Regions from separate parts of the Bacillus sp. JJ664 genome, predicted to be linked through region 1. Evidence: predicted binding sites of a transcription regulator. Region 1 holds the regulator's gene; each other region holds the start of a gene.
The links. Region 1 encodes Rex, which represses fermentation and respiration genes when NADH is low (regulators of the CRP and FNR family bind a similar motif). Its sites were predicted from a motif close to TTGTGAAATATTTCACAA; they were not measured.
Positions count from the first base shown of each region.

Region 2: V7056_RS02000 (formate/nitrite transporter family protein) is a predicted target of Rex. The motif match lies at 3,866-3,883, and genes of this name have one in related genera.
Region 3: V7056_RS09730 (cytochrome ubiquinol oxidase subunit I) is a predicted target of Rex. The motif match lies at 928-945, and genes of this name have one in related genera.

Region 1 is NZ_JBALMS010000104.1:3,328-11,675, forward strand. Features, by position in the region: gene V7056_RS15785 (ABC-F family ATP-binding cassette domain-containing protein) at 1-1,676, opposite strand, end outside; gene V7056_RS15790 (redox-sensing transcriptional repressor Rex) at 1,844-2,470, shown strand; gene V7056_RS15795 (CPBP family intramembrane glutamic endopeptidase) at 2,507-3,193, opposite strand; gene groES (co-chaperone GroES) at 3,470-3,754, shown strand; gene groL (chaperonin GroEL) at 3,812-5,437, shown strand; gene V7056_RS15810 (ATP-dependent DNA ligase) at 5,535-6,386, opposite strand; gene V7056_RS15815 (hypothetical protein) at 6,616-7,020, shown strand; gene V7056_RS15820 (peptidoglycan recognition protein family protein) at 7,164-7,937, shown strand; gene V7056_RS15825 (DMT family transporter) at 8,151-8,348, opposite strand, start outside.
Region 2 is NZ_JBALMS010000011.1:44,868-50,508, reverse strand. Features, by position in the region: gene V7056_RS02020 (cation diffusion facilitator family transporter) at 1-89, shown strand, start outside; gene V7056_RS02015 (DUF2705 family protein) at 163-1,158, opposite strand; gene V7056_RS02010 (ABC transporter ATP-binding protein) at 1,151-2,068, opposite strand; gene V7056_RS02005 (GDSL-type esterase/lipase family protein) at 2,061-2,870, opposite strand; gene V7056_RS02000 (formate/nitrite transporter family protein) at 2,989-3,792, opposite strand; gene V7056_RS01995 (DUF2573 family protein) at 4,035-4,295, shown strand; gene V7056_RS01990 (proline dehydrogenase family protein) at 4,485-5,402, shown strand; gene V7056_RS01985 (YuzL family protein) at 5,583-5,641, opposite strand, start outside.
Region 3 is NZ_JBALMS010000051.1:104,890-110,530, forward strand. Features, by position in the region: gene V7056_RS09725 (YitT family protein) at 1-747, shown strand, start outside; gene V7056_RS09730 (cytochrome ubiquinol oxidase subunit I) at 1,139-2,533, shown strand; gene cydB (cytochrome d ubiquinol oxidase subunit II) at 2,530-3,543, shown strand; gene cydD (thiol reductant ABC exporter subunit CydD) at 3,543-5,246, shown strand; gene cydC (thiol reductant ABC exporter subunit CydC) at 5,259-5,641, shown strand, end outside.

The DNA of each region.
Region 1 (8,348 bases):
CTGGATTGAAGAATCTGACTTTTACCGTTTTCCTTTTCAGCCAGTTCTTTTTCATAAGCTTCATTTTTCTTGAATAAATAATAATCATAATCGCCTAAGTAAGGAGTTAAACCTTCTTTTGCTAGTTCAAATGTTTTTGTGGATAACCTGTTCATAAAGTATCGATCATGGGAAACAAATAAGATTGTTCCTGGGTAATCTAGAAGAGCATTTTCTAATACTTCCTTACTATCCAAATCTAAGTGGTTCGTTGGCTCATCCAGAATTAAGAAGTTTGCTTTTTTCATCATAAGCTTCGCAAGAGCCAATCTAGCTTTCTCTCCACCGCTTAATGACGAGACATTTTTCGTGACATCATCTCCAGAGAATAAAAAGTTACCTAAGATTGTTCTTATTTCTTGTTCAGGCTTTAACGGATAATCGTCCCATAACTCGTCAAGAACTCTTTTGTTTGATGTTAATTTAGCTTGCTCTTGATCATAATAACCAATAAATACATTTGCACCGAAATCTATACTTCCTTGTAATTTTTCTAAATCTCCAATAATCGTTTTAAGTAATGTTGATTTTCCAACTCCATTTGGTCCTACAAGGGCAACACTATCTCCACGATTAAGAACAAAGTACATTGACTGATCTATAGTCGGTACACGGTCGTAACCAATGAAAAGGTCGCTCACGTTAAGTACATCATTTCCACTTTGTTTTTCTATTGTAAAAGAAAAATTGGCAGAAGACTCATCTCCTTGTGGTCTATCTACTCTGACCATTCGATCTAGTTGTTTTCGACGACTTTGGGCTCTTTTTGTAGTTGAAGCACGCGCGATATTTCTCTGAACAAAATCTTCGAGCTTGGCGATTTGTTCTTGCTGTTTCTCAAACTGTTTTAAGTCTTGTTCATATTGAGCTGCTTTAAGTTCTAGATGCTTACTATAATTCCCAATATATCTTTGATGCTTATGGTTTGAAATCTCATAAACGATATTTACAACTTGATCAAGAAAATAGCGATCATGTGACACGATTAATACGGCGCCAGGGTAAGATTGTAAATAACGTTCAAGCCAGCTAAGTGTATCAATGTCTAAATGGTTTGTAGGCTCGTCCAGAATTAATAAATCAGGTTTTGTTAGTAATAGCTTACCTAACGCCAGTCTCGTTTTCTGACCACCACTTAATGATGATATCTTTGTAGTGTAGTCTTCATTTGAAAAGCCAAGACCACTTATAATTGAACGAATATCTGCTTCAAACTGATATCCGCCACTTTCTTTAAATGTAAATTGAAGATGATCATATTCATTCACAATTTTGTCGTAAACGGTTTGATTTGAATAAACATCTTCTTGGGTCATTTTATGTTCTAGCTTTCTCATGTTATCTTGCATTTCTACCAAATGGTTGAATACAGAGTAGTATTCTTCCCAAATTGAGCGATCACTTTGTAAGCCAGAGTTTTGAGCTAAGTATCCAATCGTGACATCTTTTGGTTTAATTAATTCTCCGCCATCATATGATATTTCACCGGCGATAATTTTTAAAAGAGTAGACTTACCAGCACCATTTCGACCAACAATTGCTACTCGATCATTCGTCTGAACTTCTAATTTAATATTTGAAAGTATAATGTCACTGCCGAAATATTTGGAGACATTATTAACTTGTAATAGGATCAAGATATTCACCTCATTGCAAAATTTTTTATCTATTAAACTGTTTACTGTCAAAATTCATAAATATAGTGTATATTTTACAGTAGAACAAGTACTTTATTACTAAAATGAAGGCTATTTACACAATATAGTAAAAAGAATTACAGTAACAGTAAGTGGGGGATTGTAAAATGGAGTCGGAACAAATTAAAATTCCACAAGCTACTGCTAAACGTCTACCTTTATATTACCGTTTTATAAAGAATTTGTCTTTATCAGGTAAACAAAGAGTTTCTTCAGCAGAGTTAAGTGAAGCAGTAAAAGTAGATTCCGCTACAATTAGAAGAGATTTTTCGTATTTTGGTGCCTTAGGAAAAAAAGGGTATGGCTATAATGTAAATTATTTATTAACTTTTTTTTCGAAAGCGCTTAACCAACACGAAGTAATGAAAGTAGCGTTAATCGGTGTGGGGAATTTAGGAACCGCATTTTTACATTATAATTTTATAAAAAACAATAATACAAAGATTGAAATGGCGTTTGATATCGACCCAATGAAGATTGGAACAGAAATAGGTGGAGTACCAGTCTATAATCTTGATAAATTAGAAGAAATAATGAACGATGATATTCAAATCGTCATTCTTACAGTTCCTGCTCAAGTTGCACAGTCGATTGCAGACCGTTTAAAAGGTAAAAATATAAGAGGTATTTTGAATTTTACGCCTGCACGTATTAGTGTACCAGAACATATTCGAATACATCATATTGATTTGGCTGTTGAGTTACAAACACTAGCATACTTCTTACAACAATAAGGAAATTAAAAACCCCCAATCGAATGGGGGTTTTATTTAATAGATGAAATGAAATAATTTCAGTTGTTGGAATACGACAAATGAGTTCATAAACATATGAGTTAAAATTGGAACTAAAATTGAATTTGTTCGTTTATATAGATAACAAAATATAAATCCGATCAGAAAATAAGATAAAAAGAATGGCAAGTCGCCGTGCATGAACGCAAAAATAACTGAACTTATTCCAGCTGAAACAATAAATGGAAAACGTTCAAATAGCTTTTTGAAAATAATGCGACGGAATACGATTTCTTCCAATATCGGTGCAATCAAACTTGGAATGACGATAAAGGCTGGGTTTAGCTTAGCGATATGAATAATGTTTTGCGTATTTTCTGACCCTTTATCTAAATCAAAAATTAAAATTAAAATGAGATTACATACAATCTGAGTAATCATTGTGACACCATAACCAATTAAAGCCCATTTTAATATTGTCAGCGTAAAACTAGATGAAAGATTTTTAATTCCAATTGAGATTGGAGTTCTTAATAAAATTAAAATAATTAAAAGACCTGTAATAAAACTAATGCAACCCCATAAACCTACTGCTTCAATTTTGGCTGTCTCTTTGTCTAAACCTTCATATAAACTACTATTTAATAGAAAACGAACACCATACAATCCAGAATACTGAATCAAAACATACGTTAATAAAATCCATAAATCTCTTGTTTTCAAAACGATAACTCCTTTGTGTTGATATTTTCATAACCCAAAGGTTTATAACAACATGTACATTATTGTACTCGTTTAAGGGGGTTCTTAAAAGGTATTTACATATTTTTATTAAACTTCTTTAAAATACGTTAATTAAAATTAATAAATTTCGACAAGAAAAGTGCTAGCTTCGGACTTGCAAAATCTTTTGATATTATTTAAACTAATAATTGTGTTAGCACTCAATATTAATGAGTGCTAAAAAATAATGATTAGATTATTGAGGAGGTATTACACATGTTAAAACCATTAGGTGATCGTGTTGTAATTGAGCTTGTTGAGTCTGAAGAAAAAACTGCTAGCGGTATCGTATTACCAGGTAGTGCACAAGAAAAGCCACAAGAGGGCAAAGTTGTTGCAGTAGGTACTGGGCGTGTACTTGAAAACGGCGAGCGCGTTGCTTTAGAAGTATCTGTAGGTGACCGCATCATCTTCTCTAAATACTCTGGTACTGAAGTTAAATACGGTGGTACAGAATACCTTGTACTTCGTGAAAATGATATTCTAGCAATTATAGGTTAATTAAATAAAATACTTAGGTAATAAAATAATTTTTAAAATTTTAAGGAGGTCATTTTAATGGCAAAGGACATTAGATTTGGTGAAGAAGCACGTCGCGCAATGCTACGTGGTGTAGATGCTTTAGCTGATGCTGTAAAAGTAACATTAGGACCAAAAGGGCGTAACGTAGTTCTTGAGAAAAAATTTGGTTCTCCATTAATTACAAATGATGGTGTAACAATCGCTAAAGAAATCGAATTAGAAGATGCGTTTGAAAACATGGGCGCTAAATTAGTAGCAGAGGTTGCTAGCAAAACAAATGAAATTGCTGGGGACGGTACAACAACTGCAACTGTATTAGCACAAGCGATGATTCGTGAAGGTCTTAAAAACGTAACAGCGGGTGCAAACCCAATGGGTATCCGTAAAGGTATTGAAAAAGCAGTTGCTGTTGCACTTGAAGAATTAAAAACGATTTCTAAACCAATTGAAGGCAAAGAATCTATTGCACAAGTAGCTGCAATCTCTTCTGCTGATCCAGAGGTAGGCGATTTAATCGCTGAAGCAATGGAACGTGTTGGTAATGATGGTGTTATTACACTTGAAGAATCAAAAGGTTTCACAACTGAATTAGAAGTAGTAGAAGGTATGCAATTTGACCGTGGATACTCTTCACCTTACATGGTTACAAATTCAGATAAAATGGTAGCTGAATTAGAAAACCCATATATCTTAATTACAGATAAAAAAGTAACAAATATTCAAGAAATCTTACCAGTTCTCGAACAAGTTGTTCAACAAGGTAAGCCATTATTAATCATTGCTGAAGATGTTGAAGGTGAAGCGCAAGCTACAATCATCGTTAACAAATTACGTGGTACATTTAATGCTGTAACTGTTAAAGCTCCAGGATTTGGTGACCGTCGTAAAGCAATGCTTGAAGATATCGCAGTATTAACTGGCGGTGAAGTAATTACAGAAGAATTAGGATTAGATCTTAAAACGACTAATATTACTCAATTAGGCCGTGCTTCAAAAGTTGTTGTAACAAAAGAAAATACAACAATCGTTGAAGGTGCTGGTGAAACTGCAGCGATCCAAAGACGTATTGGTTTAATTCGCGCTCAATTAGAAGAAACTACTTCTGAATTTGACCGTGAAAAATTACAAGAACGTCTTGCAAAATTAGCAGGTGGCGTAGCAGTAATCAAAGTTGGTGCTGCAACTGAAACTGAGCTAAAAGAACGTAAATTACGTATTGAAGATGCTTTAAACTCAACACGTGCTGCAGTAGAAGAAGGTATTGTAGCTGGTGGTGGTACTGCATTAATGAGCGTATACAATAAAGTTGCTGCAATTGAAGCTGAAGGTGATGTTGCTACAGGTATCAACATCGTATTACGTGCACTTGAATCACCAGTTCGTCAAATTGCAACAAATGCTGGTTTAGAAGGATCAGTAATCATCGAGAAATTAAAATCTGCTGAAGTTGGCGTTGGTTTCAATGCTGCTAACGGACAATGGGTAAACATGATTGAAGAAGGAATCGTTGACCCAACTAAAGTAACACGTTCTGCACTTCAAAATGCAGCATCTGTTTCTGCAATGTTCTTAACAACTGAAGCTGTTGTAGCTGATCTACCTGAGAAAAATGCTCCTGCAATGCCTGACATGGGCGGCATGGGAATGGGCGGTATGATGTAATATCATCCCCTTAATAAAAACCCCGTAAACATTGTTTACGGGGTTTTACTATATGCTAAAAAACAAAAACCCCCTTTAAAATCAAGGGGTATCTCATTTATACGATAAAATCGTCAAATATAGGATCAATTAACTCGCCATTGCTTAACTGACCTCTATTTTTAATTTTACATTTGATAAAAGGTTCAACATAAGTGTAGATTTTATCTTCGCCAGTTTTTATATGTTTTGTAACGCTGAAAAATGCTTTTCTTTGACCATTATTCATTCCAAATTCTACGATCCCAACATTAACAAATTCATTGTTTTTATATTCTGAGATTAATAATCCCATACCTTGTTTTTTATAACCTGTAATGTAGTAATCATTGTACTTCCAATTGATTATCTTTAACCAATTCAAAGATCGGTGTGCCGGTATATAAAAAGAATCTTTAGATTTTGCGACAATCCCTTCAAGAGAAAATTCTTTAATTTGTTCAAATAACTTGATTCCGTCTGACTCAATAAAGAAGCTTTTTTTAATGAATTGTTGGTCTTTCAGTATGTCAGCAAGGATTTGTTTTCTAGTCGATAAAGGTTCTTTCATCAAATTTCGTTTTCTGATTCGTAGTATATCAAAAACGATGTACGTTAATGGGAACTCTTTACTACCTTGAATAATTTTATGTTCTTGAATCGTATTTACTCGATTTAAAGCTGCTTCATAATCCTCTTTACCGTCGTTGTAACAAACGAGTACCCCATCTAAATAGCAATCATCTAATTCAAGAATGTCTAGTTCAGGTATTCTACCTGTTAATTCCGTTCCATTTTCTGTGTAAAGTTTATTTATTCCATTTTCTCGTTCTAGTAGTAATCGAACACCATTAGATTTTAATTCAAAATAATGCTCATCAGAATCAAATGGGTTGTCAGCAGTTTGTAATAACATAGGCTCAATAAACATGTTTTAATCCACTCACTTGATTAATGTTAATATACATAATCTAGTCCTTCCCATTTTTTAGTTTTTGAGTTAATTTATATAAATTTGCGTGCAAGTGTTTCTTTTAGTAAATATTTATTTTTTTATCTTCATTAGTTAATTTACTGATATATTACCCCTATTTCAAGTCATAACTTGTCTTCTTTCACAATAAAATTAAATTATCTACTGAGAAGTGTGGTGAAAAGAAATGGGAAAAAAAAGTAGTTATAGAATAACAGAGCTAATGTTAAACGAGTATTATGATTTAAGTCAAAAAAAGAAAGACATTGAAAATCAAATGGAGCAATTACAAAAAGTATTTCATGGTTTTCTTGATCATCAATTTGGTGAGAATGAAAAAGGCGAGTTCGTGATCAATAATTTGAAATTAGAGCGAATCATTAGAAAGAAAGAGAAATTTAATGATGCAGAAACAGTTAGTAAACTTGAAGAGTTAAAATTAACTGATTTAGTTCAAGTTATTAAAAAACCAGATGGAGATAAAATAAAATCAGCCATAAATCTTGGTTTACTAAATGAAAAAGATTTGGATGGATGTATTTCTATTAATTCTTCACAAGCAATCTATGTAAAGCCAGTTAAAACCAAATAATTACGTTGATTAGGGGAGGGCTAAATGCTCTCCTTTTTTTATTTGTCACCAAATTTTGCACTTTGAATATTTTATTAGTATGCACGTACAAGCATAGAAAGAAAGTATAACATGCTTGAATAAAAAAAGAGGGAGCTTTAGATATGGCACTTTGGAAAAATGACTTTATTGCAATCAACAAATATACAAGACCGTCTATAAAGTTAAAAGCTATTAAAAAGATAGTGTTGCATTGGACGGCTAACCCTGGAGCAAGTGCTGAAAACCATCAAAGGTACTTTAATGGTACAGCTATAAAAAATAAAACATATGCATCTGCTCATATTTTTGTAGATCCTAATGAAGCGATTTGTATCATACCATTTGATGAAGTAGCTTATCATGCAAACGACCAGTATGAAAGAAATAGTCGTGGTGAAGTATTTCGAGGCGTACCAGAGCTATCCCCAAATGCTAATTTATTATCTGTAGGCGTTGAAATGTGTGTTGAGAGAGATGGGAGTATTTCATCAGCTACGATAAAGAGAACTGCAACAGTGATTGCTGCGTTATGTAAAGCTTATAAATTAGATGAAAATGATATTGTTAGACATTATGATGTAACACACAAACTTTGTCCAAAACCATTTGTGGATGATCCAGAAAAATTTAATGCTTTCAAAGCACAGGTAAGAGCAATCTTATATCCACCTAAACAACAAATATCTACTAACCAAAAAGATTCTGTTCCGTATAAAGGAATATTAAAAGAAGGTTCTAGAGGAGCATCTGTTAAAAAAGTTCAGCAAAAACTTAAAATAACAGCAGATGGGATATTTGGTCCAAATACTGAAAAAGCAGTTAAAAATTTCCAAACAAAGAACAGATTAGCGGCAGATGGAATCGTCGGTCCCAAAACATGGAGCAAGCTTTTTTAATGCTTTGATGAAGGGTTTATAAAGGGACTATCATCTTATCATACTTTTTGTAAGTGAAATTGTTATCAAGAAGATGAAATAGTTGAAATGAAATTACAAGCTAATCGTATTCAAAATTTGGCCTTTTAAAGGCGTATTGATGTCTTCTACTCCGGGTGGGTAAAACAAATCAAAAAAATCCCTAAGCTAAAATTAGATTAGGGATTATTTTAGTTAATGAGGTGAGATTACTTTTAAACCAATTACAGATGCAATAACAAGGGTAATAAAGAAAAGTCTCTTCCAGTCGCGTGATTCCTTAAAGAACATCATTCCTATGATGACAGAACCAGCAGCACCAATTCCGGTCCATATTGTGTATCCAGTTCCAACGGGGATAACTTTTAAAGCTTTTGAAAGTAAATAAAAACT
Region 2 (5,641 bases), on a different contig from region 1:
TTACTGATCAAATCGAAATGATTCTACATGAGCAACATAGTATTCAATATACACATATTCATGTGGAACCTAAGAGTAAATTTAGGTGACGATTAGGATGAGGATTAGAAAAGGTGACACCTAATCGTGTCACCTCAGACTGTCTGACAAACGCTTGCTTTCTTACCCTAACATATCTTGTTTAATAAACGTGATGAATGCAATGATTAAAGCAGCTAATCCCCAAACTGATAGATTGATAAGAGAGAATTGCATATTAAGTCCTTCTATTGAAGGTAATTGCCCTTGTAAATAATCAGTTAGACCAAGGTTTACACTAAAGAAGTATTTAGCACCAGACCATGATGTTGCAAGTCCACTCAAAACACTTCCTGTAATTAAAGCTGCTAGCATAATCCCCATCGCCGCTGGTGTCGTTCGTACAAGTACAGAAACCATAAACGATAATGTTCCAATAATGATACAGACAAACCATGCTAGTCCAAATGCCATAATGACATATTTCCATTGAGGTATGAGTTGAACTGAATCAGTTATTAAATTGTTATTTTTAATAATAAATCCAGTCAATACAGGAACAGTCCATCCCTTAAAGCTAAATACTAATCCAGAAACGAGAAAAGCCATCAAACCGTATAGAACGATTAGAAATGAAATTAATAAATAAATTGAAAGACATTTACTTAATAAAACCTTCCATCGCTTAACGGGCCTAGTGAGTAACAGTTTGATTGTCCCATCACTTCTTTCACCCGAGACAATATCAATTGTAATGACCATTACGAGTAAAGGTAGTAGTAACCAACCGATACTTTGTTCAATTAGCTCACGAATGAATGTCGGAGCACCAGGTGTTGTAGGATTAATATTATTATCTAAGTAGTATTGTTCTTGATCAATTTGCACTTTTAACCAGCTTTTCCATTCTTCGGGAATACCTGATGAATTCAAGCGATTTTGTTGATCAACTATTTTTTGTTGGAGAGCAACCTTCCAATCATCAGTCCCCAATCGCTTAACAGTTTCTTGCGTTTGCTGTAGCTGAGCATAGACAAAAATCGGAATTAAGACAGATAGAATCAGAAAAATGACTAGTATTCTTTTTTTACGTACCATTTTTTCAATTTCATTAAAGACGAGTCTTATTAATTCAGCCAAGTGCTTCGCCTCCCGTCATTTCCATAAATAAATCTTCTAATGTAACGGACATTGTACGAACGCCGTTTACTTGCATTGATTCATTCATAAAAAGCTGAATATAATCATGGATTTTTTCAGGTGACATGCGACATTGTATCACATCATCTTTTTGAACAATGTCTTGAATTGAGGGATCCTTTGTCAGTAATTCTTGTGCGCTACTTAGAGGTGAAACTTTCCATTCAACTCGCTCTGCAGCTTCTTCTACAAGTTCCTTTACTGTAGATACTCTGACCATTTTTCCTTTATTGATAATGCCTACTCGGTCACATATCATTTCAATTTCACTTAGTAGATGGCTTGAAATAAACACACTGATATGATGTTGTTTTACAAGCATATGTATAAATTCTCTTAATTCACGTATGCCAGCCGGGTCTAAACCATTTGTTGGTTCGTCTAGAATAAGTAGCTTTGGATCTCCCAGTAAAGCTTGAGCGATTCCAAGTCTTTGCTTCATACCAAGGGAATAATTTCTTACCTTTTCATGAATTCTTTCATCTAATTTTACTAGTTTTACTACTTCGTTTATTTTAAGTTCGTCTGTAATATGTAACATCCTAGCGAACTGTACTAGATTTTCCCATCCAGTTAAGTATCCGTAAAGCTCAGGATTTTCAACAATACAACCAATTTCCTCCATTGCCTGTTTGAAGTGAGTTTTGATTTGATAGCCAGCAACCTCAATCTTTCCTTTTGTTGGAGAAATTAACCCAACTAACATTCGAATTGTGGTTGTTTTACCAGCTCCGTTTGGACCTAAAAATCCAAAGACCTCTCCTTCGTTTACTTCGAATGAAATTTGGTCTACTAGTACTTTGCCTTTTATGATTTTTGAAACATTTTCTACTTTTAATACTTTATTCATCTTTATCACCTCGAAGCTGGCTTCCTATTTTTTTAGATAAGCGATTGGCCATCTCAATGTATCCGGCTTTGTTTGGATGGAAGTGATCAGTGTATAAATATTTTTCTTCTTCGTTATAAAATAAATCGAAAGTAGGAATTACATATGCATTATCAAGATGAAGTACTGTCTGTTCTAATATTTCATTCCATTTTGAAACAAAGCTTGAAGAGGCATCTAGGCCTTCTACATTATGGAAAGGGTTGTAATAACCTAAAGCATAAATAGGAGCAGACTGATTTTGTTTCCGTATTTGTTGAAAGATCGTTTGAAGATTTTTTTGAAATGTTTTTTCGTCAGGTCGATATGATTTTAAGAATTGCTGGTTTAGTTGATCTGCTCCAGGAAATAAGTCATTACCGCCAATTGATAACATAATTGTGTCAGCAGTACGAATTGCTTCTTGTACGCTTTTATTATTAAGTTGAGCAACTAAATCTGATGTTTTTGCCCCACTTACTGCCAAATTAGAGATTGTTGAGGATTGCTTGTAGTCTTTTTCAAGTGTTTCTTTCACTCTTCTTACATAACCTTGTCCTTCATCATCACCAACTCCACGAGTAATCGAATCGCCTAATGAAACAATCATTATCGAATCTTTCTTATTAATACTTTGTTCTTTGCTATTCTCTTGGCTAACGATTAGCTTGCTTTTCTGAGGATTTAAAACAGTGTATGCACCTTTTATAAATCCATATGTTAGAAGTAAAAAACACAAAAATGAACTGATCATGATAAAATAAACGAATTTATTGTATTTCAAATTTGTCACCACCAAAAAAGGTAAATTTTTCATATATAATCACATTATTACCATATTAAATATAGATTTGCACGAAAAAACCTGTCTAGTTAGTTTTAAGACAGGTTTAGTCAAAAAATCATGAAATTTGTTTTAATTTTTTAGGACTAATATGTTTACGACTGTTTAAATAATAATAACTAACGCCTACACCGACAGAACCACCAACAATATTACCTAATGTAACAGGAATTAAATTGTGTAAAACATTACTAAAAGTAAAAGCTATATCATGAGGCATAATTGATGCTAAAGTAAAGACGGCAATATTTGCAACACTATGTTCATAACCGGAAAAAAAGAAAGCAAATACTAATAAGAAAATCATGAGTATTTTTGCAGTATCATCTTTTAATCTGGTTGGTAAAAAACATGCAAGACAGACTAGCCAGTTACATAAAATACCTTTAAAAAACAATTGAATAAAAGAAGCGTGTATTTTGTGATCTACAACATTTGTTAAGAAATGATTTGAGGGAAGTTCCTTTGGTAATCCAGTAAGGTAATACAAAATGGCGAAGACACAACAACCTAAAATATTACCTGAGTAGCAAGCAATCCAGTTCTTGATTAAATCAAGTTTACTTGTTTTTTTAGCTAATGTAGAGATTGTAAAATACATCGTATTACTAGTGAATAGTTCTCCACCACCATAAATAATCATGACGAGTGCAGTGGCGAAAACAAAAGGATAAGCTACAGAAGTGAATTGAGATTCTTGTAGGCGGAAAACTTCTGCTAATTTTAAGCACACTATTAAAATAAAACTGATGTAAATAGAAGCCAAAGCTGCACGAGTTAAATATTTATTTATATTATCATCCAATACATTCTTTTTTTTCAGAGCCAATTCTATACAATATTGTATACTTTCTCGTTCCAAGATGATCACTCCAATACATTGCTTTAATAGACGAATACACCATCTAGTATAAGGACATATATTAATAAAAAGATTGTGAAAGTATGAACAATTTGTGAAAAAAGAAATGCTCGTCATCGTAATTAAAAATGAATGATCTACTTGCATCATCTATTTTTATTATTTGTGAATGTATAATATAATTTCGTGTATCAGAATAAACATTTTAAAAAAGTTGTGCAGTATGTAGGAGAGGTGATTTTATGCAAAAGGAATTTGAACAGAAATTTGAAGCGCTAATAAAAAAATATACAGAATTAATGCTTGGAGAGTGGTCAGAGGAAAAACAAGAAAAAGTTGAGAAGTGGATTATGTACACATATATATCTAAATCTATGCCGCCATTGACGAAGCATTGGAATGAAACATATCCAGATGCGAAGGATGAAATGATTCACTTAATTAAAGAAATCAAAACGTTAAATGAACAACATCGAGAAGAAATGGCAAATAAGAAAAAATAGGTAATAAGATTTAGAGCGGCGTATGGATGACTGATGACTAAAATTATGATAATATAATATTTAGTAAGCGTTTTATAGTTTGTACAAAATTCGACAATTTGCTAAAAAAATGTTTTAACGATATTCATTAAATGATACATTAGTATTAGATAGAGAGAGAAGTACTATTTAGAAATTGGGGGTTAAGAGATGGAACAACTGATGAAAAATACTTTTTTATTCATGTCAAAAAATAAGTTTTTAACGAAGATGGCTAAAAAATACGGTCTTCGTTTTGGTGCAGCTCGTTTCGTTGCTGGTGAAACAATCGATTTAGCAACTAGAGTAATCAAAGATTTAAATAAAAAAGATTTAAAGGTTACAATTGATTATTTAGGTGAATTCGTTGATACGGTTGAAGAAGCAAACGAAATGACTGATCATTGTATCGAAGCAATTGAAGCAATCGGTAAAAATAAGTTAAATTCACAACTTTCATTAAAGATGACTTCAATGGGTCTTGATATTTCGGACGAGCTTGTATTAGGAAACATGCGTCGAATTCTTGAAGTTGCTACAAAACACAATGTGTTTGTAACAATTGATATGGAAGACTTTACTCGTTGTGAAAAAACGATTCGTATTTTTAAACAATTAAAATCAGAATACGAAAATATCGGTACTGTAATTCAAGCTTATTTATACAGAACTGAAAACGATATCACTGATTTAAATAGTTTAAATCCTAACCTACGTCTAGTTAAGGGTGCTTATAAAGAACCAGCAGAGGTTGCATTCCCAGAAAAAAAAGACGTTGATGAGAATTTCAAAAAAATCATTAAAATGCACTTATTAAACGGTAACTTTACTGCAATTGCTTCTCATGATGAAGCGATGATTGAATATACTAAGCAATTAGTAAAAGAACATAATATTCCTAACGATCAGTTCGAATTCCAAATGTTATATGGTATCCGTGTTGAACGCCAATTAGAGCTTGTTAAAGAAGGCTATAATATGCGTGTTTACGTGCCTTATGGTACTGACTGGTACGGTTACTTCATGCGTCGTTTAGCTGAACGTCCAGCTAACGTAGCTTTCGTATTAAAGGGTATGTTCAGTAAATAATGAATTGAAAGAGACTGCTGAAAAGAGGATTGTCCGAGATCCTTATTCAACAGTCTCTTTTTTCTTTTTATACAGGATTATTTGTGAATCGACCTTAATATAAATTCAAAAACAAAACAACATTATTTTAATTGTTTCATCGTCCTAGTCTATGAAACAAACTTAGTAAAAAACCGTATCTTATTGACCCATATTTTCTCGTCCGTACTGCTGGTTGTTACTTTGTTTACCTTTTTCCT
Region 3 (5,641 bases), on a different contig from region 1:
ATTGATGGGGGTATTACAGGAATTTCTATTATGATTTCAAACCTAACAGGTTTACCATTAGGAATTTTTATATTTGTTTTAAATATTCCTTTTTTCTATTTAGGTTATAAGCAAATAGGAAAAACTTTTGCGTTTTCAACTATTTTCGGAATCATTGTACTATCGTATTTTACGTCAAGATTTCATCCTGTACCTCCGTTTACAGACGACATCCTCCTTGCAACAATTTTTGGAGGAATTATTCTTGGCATTGGAGTTGGACTTGCGATTCGATATGGTGGAGCGTTAGATGGAATTGAAATATTGGCTATCATCATCAATCAAAAGATTCCTTTTTCAGTCGGTCAAATTATATTGATCTTCAACCTATTTATATTAGGAACAGCAGGTTATGTTTTTACATGGGATCGAGCAATGTATTCAATTTTAGCCTATGTTATTGCATTTAAAACGATTGATATTGTTGTAGATGGATTAGAACAATCAAAATCTGTTTGGATTATTAGCGACAAAAGTATTGAGATAGGTGAAGCAATATTATCAAGATTGGGTCGTGGTGTTACATATATTAATGGTGAAGGGGCTTTTTCTAGGGATGATACAAAAGTAATCTTTTGCGTTGTCACTCGACTAGAAGAAGCAGAAATCAAGGATCTAGTTGATGATATTGATCCAACTGCATTTTTAGCAATTGCAGATATTGCTGAAGTACGAGGCGGTCGATTTAAAAGTAAAGCAGCACATTAAAAAATAATTTGGATGGATTGGAGTTTATCAATTTAAAGTAACTGAATCAAAGACCATTTCGCTAATCGTGGAATGGTTCTTTTAATGTCCTTAAAAGATCTAGCAACATTAGTAAAACCTATATTCAAGATTAATTGATTAATTACTATGCAATATGGAAATTTAAAATTATCAACAATTTTGTGAAGGATGTCACAAATTAGACAATGAACTGACAAAAAGTAGACATATAATATGGAGGCAATACGAAATATCAGAAGTAAACTATACATAAGAACATAAATGGTTAAAGGATTCTAATTGAAGAAAATTTTCTCTAACGTTGTTCTAATTATTTTAGTTAAACTTATGATACTTTGTGAAAAAGTTTCATAATAAAGGAGGATGTATTGTGAGCGTGTTAGAACTTGCACGATTGCAGTTTGGTTCAACTACAGTTTTTCACTTTTTATTTGTACCACTTTCAATCGGTTTAGCATTTATGGTTGCATGTCTAGAGACATTGTACGTTTATCGTAAAAATGAAACTTATAAAAAATTAACAAAATTTTTTGGGCACTTATTTTTAATTAACTTTGCTGTAGGTGTAGTTACAGGTATTATTCAAGAATTCCAGTTTGGCATGAATTGGTCGGAGTATTCACGTTTTGTAGGTGACGTTTTTGGTGCACCTTTAGCAATTGAAGCACTATTAGCATTTTTTATGGAATCGACATTTCTAGGGATTTGGATATTTGGATGGGATCGACTTCATAAGAAAGTACATTTAATGTGCATTTGGTTAGTATTTTTTGGTACGTTGATGTCTGCGTTTTGGATATTGGCGGCAAACTCATTTATGCAAGAACCTGTCGGCTTTACGATCAATAACGGTCGTGCAGAAATGAATGATTTCTTTGCACTTATTACAAATCCTCAGCTTATAGTTGAGTTCCCACATACAATTGCTGGTGCCTTAGCAACTGGTTCATTATTTGTTGCAGGTGTTAGTGCATATAAAATTTTAAAAAAGCAAGAAACTGAATTATTTAAAAAGGCATTTAACCTTGGAATGATCGTCGCTTTAGTTGCTGGTATTGGAGTAGCGTTTAGTGGTCACTCACAAGCTAAGCATTTAATGGAGTCACAACCAATGAAAATGGCCGCAAGTGAAGGTCTATGGGAAGATAGTGGAGACCCAGCAAGTTGGATGATTTTTGGCTTAATAGATTCGAAAAATAAAGAAAATAAGTTTGAAGTAGAAGTTCCTTATTTATTAAGTTATCTTGCCTATGAAAAGTTTGAAGGTAAAGTACCAGGGATGAATTCATTACAGGCAGAATATGAGAAATTATACGGTCCAGGTAACTATATTCCACCAGTTAATACGACATTCTGGAGCTTTAGAATTATGGCTGGAGCAGGAATGGTAATGATTTTGATGTCATGCCTAGGCTTACTGTATAGCTATCGTAAGAAATTAGAGTCAAAGAATTACTTCCTAAAGGCAACGATATTTTTAATCTCTTTACCGTTTATTGCAAACTCTGCAGGTTGGATTATGACGGAAGTAGGACGACAACCATGGACGGTGTTTGGATTAATGACAACTTCTGCTTCTGTTTCACCTAATGTTACAAAAGGATCATTAATCTTTTCCTTAATAACGTTTACAACAATGTATGCAATTTTAGCAGCGGTTTTAATTTACCTCTTTGTTAAGGAAATAAAGAAAGGAACGGATCACGGTGTAAAAGATAGTGAATCGAACGTTGATCCATTTGCAAGGGAGGCTTCAATCCTATGATTGAACTAAATGAATTATGGTTTTTACTTGTAGCAGTATTATTTATAGGCTTCTTTTTCTTAGAGGGTTTCGATTTTGGAGTAGGTATATCTACAAAGTTACTTGCTAAAAATGATACAGAGAGAAGAATTTTGATTAATACAATCGGTCCGTTTTGGGATGCGAATGAGGTATGGTTATTAACTGCAGGAGGCGCGATTTTTGCAGCCTTTCCTCACTGGTATGCGACGATGTTTAGTGGGTACTATATTCCATTTGTATTCGTATTGATGGCTTTAATTGGTCGTGGAGTCGCATTTGAATTTAGAGGTAAAGTTGATAGTCCTAAGTGGGCAAAAACTTGGGATTGGGTCATTTTTATAGGAAGTTTATTACCACCATTTTTATTTGGCGTGTTGTTTACAAGTATACTACGTGGAATGCCAATTGATAAAAATATGAATATTACTGCTAGCTTTTCAGACTATGTAAATACTTATTCAGTAGTTGGCGGAGTAACAGTTACCCTTTTATGTTTACTTCATGGTGTGTTGTTCTTAACGTTAAAAACAGTAGGAGATTTAAGGTCTCGTGCACGAGCATTTGCTAGTAAATTAATATTACCTGTTCTTATTTCATTAATCATATTTACTGTTTTATCATATTTCGAGACTGATTTGTTTACAGTTAGAGCTCATATTACAGTACCACTAATTTTATGTATCGTTGTAGCATATCTATTTGCGTCATTCTTTATCTCTAAACAGAGAGATGGCTGGTCATTTGCAATGACAGGTTTAGGTATTGCATTAACAATCAGTACTTTATTTACTGCATTGTTTCCAAGAGTGATGGTGAGCTCAATAAAAAATGCATATGATTTAACTGTTTATAATGCATCTTCGGGTCCGTATTCATTAAAAGTTATGACAATCGTTTCGTGTACATTATTACCATTTGTACTCGGATACCAGATTTGGAGTTACTATGTGTTTAGAAAACGTGTAGACGAGAAGGATTTGACATATTAATGGGAAAAAATCTGCTTAAGTATAATGGAATGTCGAAATTACTCATTCTATTAGTCGCGTTAACTGTTGTACAAGGGACGGCCATAATCGTTCAAGCATATATGCTTTCAAAAGCAATTGTTAGTTTATTTAATGGGAAAAGTAGTAGCGAAATATTTTACGCTACTATTTTCTTCATAATCGCTTTTGTATGTCGTTATATCATTAATTCAATAAAACAAAACTATTCTGAACGTTTTGCTGATCTTGCTGTCAGTGAATTAAAAATGAAAGTTCTTGATAAGCTTTTTAAGCTCGGCCCTAGATTTACTAAAAAAAATGGGACTGGAAATATCGTTACATTAATAATGGAAGGGTCAGTACAATTAAAACAATATTTAGAGATTGTTCCTGCTAAAATGATTAACCTAGCAATTATTACTCCACTGGTTGTATTATATATTTTCTTTGTTGATAAGCTTTCCGCCATTATTTTAATCGTTACTTTTCCAATTTTAATTGTATTTATGATCTTATTAGGGTTAGCCGCCAAGAAGAAAGCTGATAAACAATGGAAGGTTTATCGACTTTTATCAAACCATTTTACTGACTCATTAAGAGGTCTAGAGACTTTAAAATATTTAGGGATTAGTCGTAATCATATTCATCAAATTGATCAAGTGAGTGAGCATTATCGTAAAGCAACTATGAGCACTTTAAAGGTTGCATTTTTATCGTCATTTGCACTCGACCTTTTTACGATGCTTTCAATTGCTACAGTTGCAGTATTTTTAGGGTTGCGATTAATTGAAGGTGAAATTCTTTTTAGTCCAGCACTAACAATTTTAATTCTTGCACCTGAATATTTTTTACCTGTACGTGAAGTAGGAACGGATTATCATGCAACTCTGAATGGTCAAGAAGCAGGTAAAGCGATGCAAGCTGTTTTAGAAGAACATGAATTTAAAGATTCAATAGATACAACGATTGAAGATTGGAAAAGTGATAGTTTTCTTAAATTAAATGATATTACGTTAGAAATTGATCAAGATACTCCAGTCGTGTTAAAAGATATAAACGTGAGTTTTAATGGCTTTCAGAAAATAGGAATTGTAGGTGAAAGCGGTTCAGGTAAATCGACGCTTATTGATTTGATTGGTGGATTTTTAGAACCTACAAAAGGCGTGATGAAAATTTCAGGTAAAGAATTTTCTCATCTGCAATTAAAAGATTGGCAAAAACAATTACTCTATATTCCGCAACACCCCTATATCTTTTCTAAAACTTTAAGTGAAAATATTCGTTTTTATCAACCTAATGCGTCAATGGAAGAAGTTGAAAAAGCATGTGAAGAGGCTGGCTTATCATCATTGTTAAACGAATTACCTAACGGTTTAGAAGAGAAAATTGGAGAAGGTGGAAGGAGTTTAAGCGGTGGTCAAAACCAACGTATTGCGCTAGCGAGGGCATTTCTAGAAAAGAGGAAAATCCTACTTTTAGATGAACCCACAAGTCATCTTGATATTGAAACAGAGTTTGAGTTAAAAAAAACAATGCTTACTTTGTTTGAAAATAAATTAGTCTTCTTAGCAACACATCGACTTCATTGGATGAAGGATATGGATCTGATACTAGTTATGAAAGAAGGTATTTTAGTAGAAGTTGGTACACATAAAGAATTAATGACTAAAAATGGGTACTACTATCACTTAATTACTAGTTAGAAGGGAAAATGAATGTTTAATAAAAATGATTGGGTATTACCATATATAAAAGAAAATCGACGCTTATTTTTGGTGGTAATCGTCATCAGCGCAGTAACTGTTTTTTCGGCTGCTGCCCTTATGTTTATGTCAGGCTTTTTAATTTCAAAAGCGGCAACGAAACCAGAAAATATTCTAATGATATATGTTCCAATTGTTGCAGTCCGAACATTTGGTATTTTAAGGTCAGTATCAAAATATATTGAAAGATTAATTGGGCATCATACAATTTTAAAAATTTTATCTCGAATGAGAACAAGATTATTTAGTGTTCTTGAACCTTCTGCACTTAAGATTAAATCAAAGTTTAAAACTGGGGATATTTTAGGGATATTATCTGATGATATAGAATATTT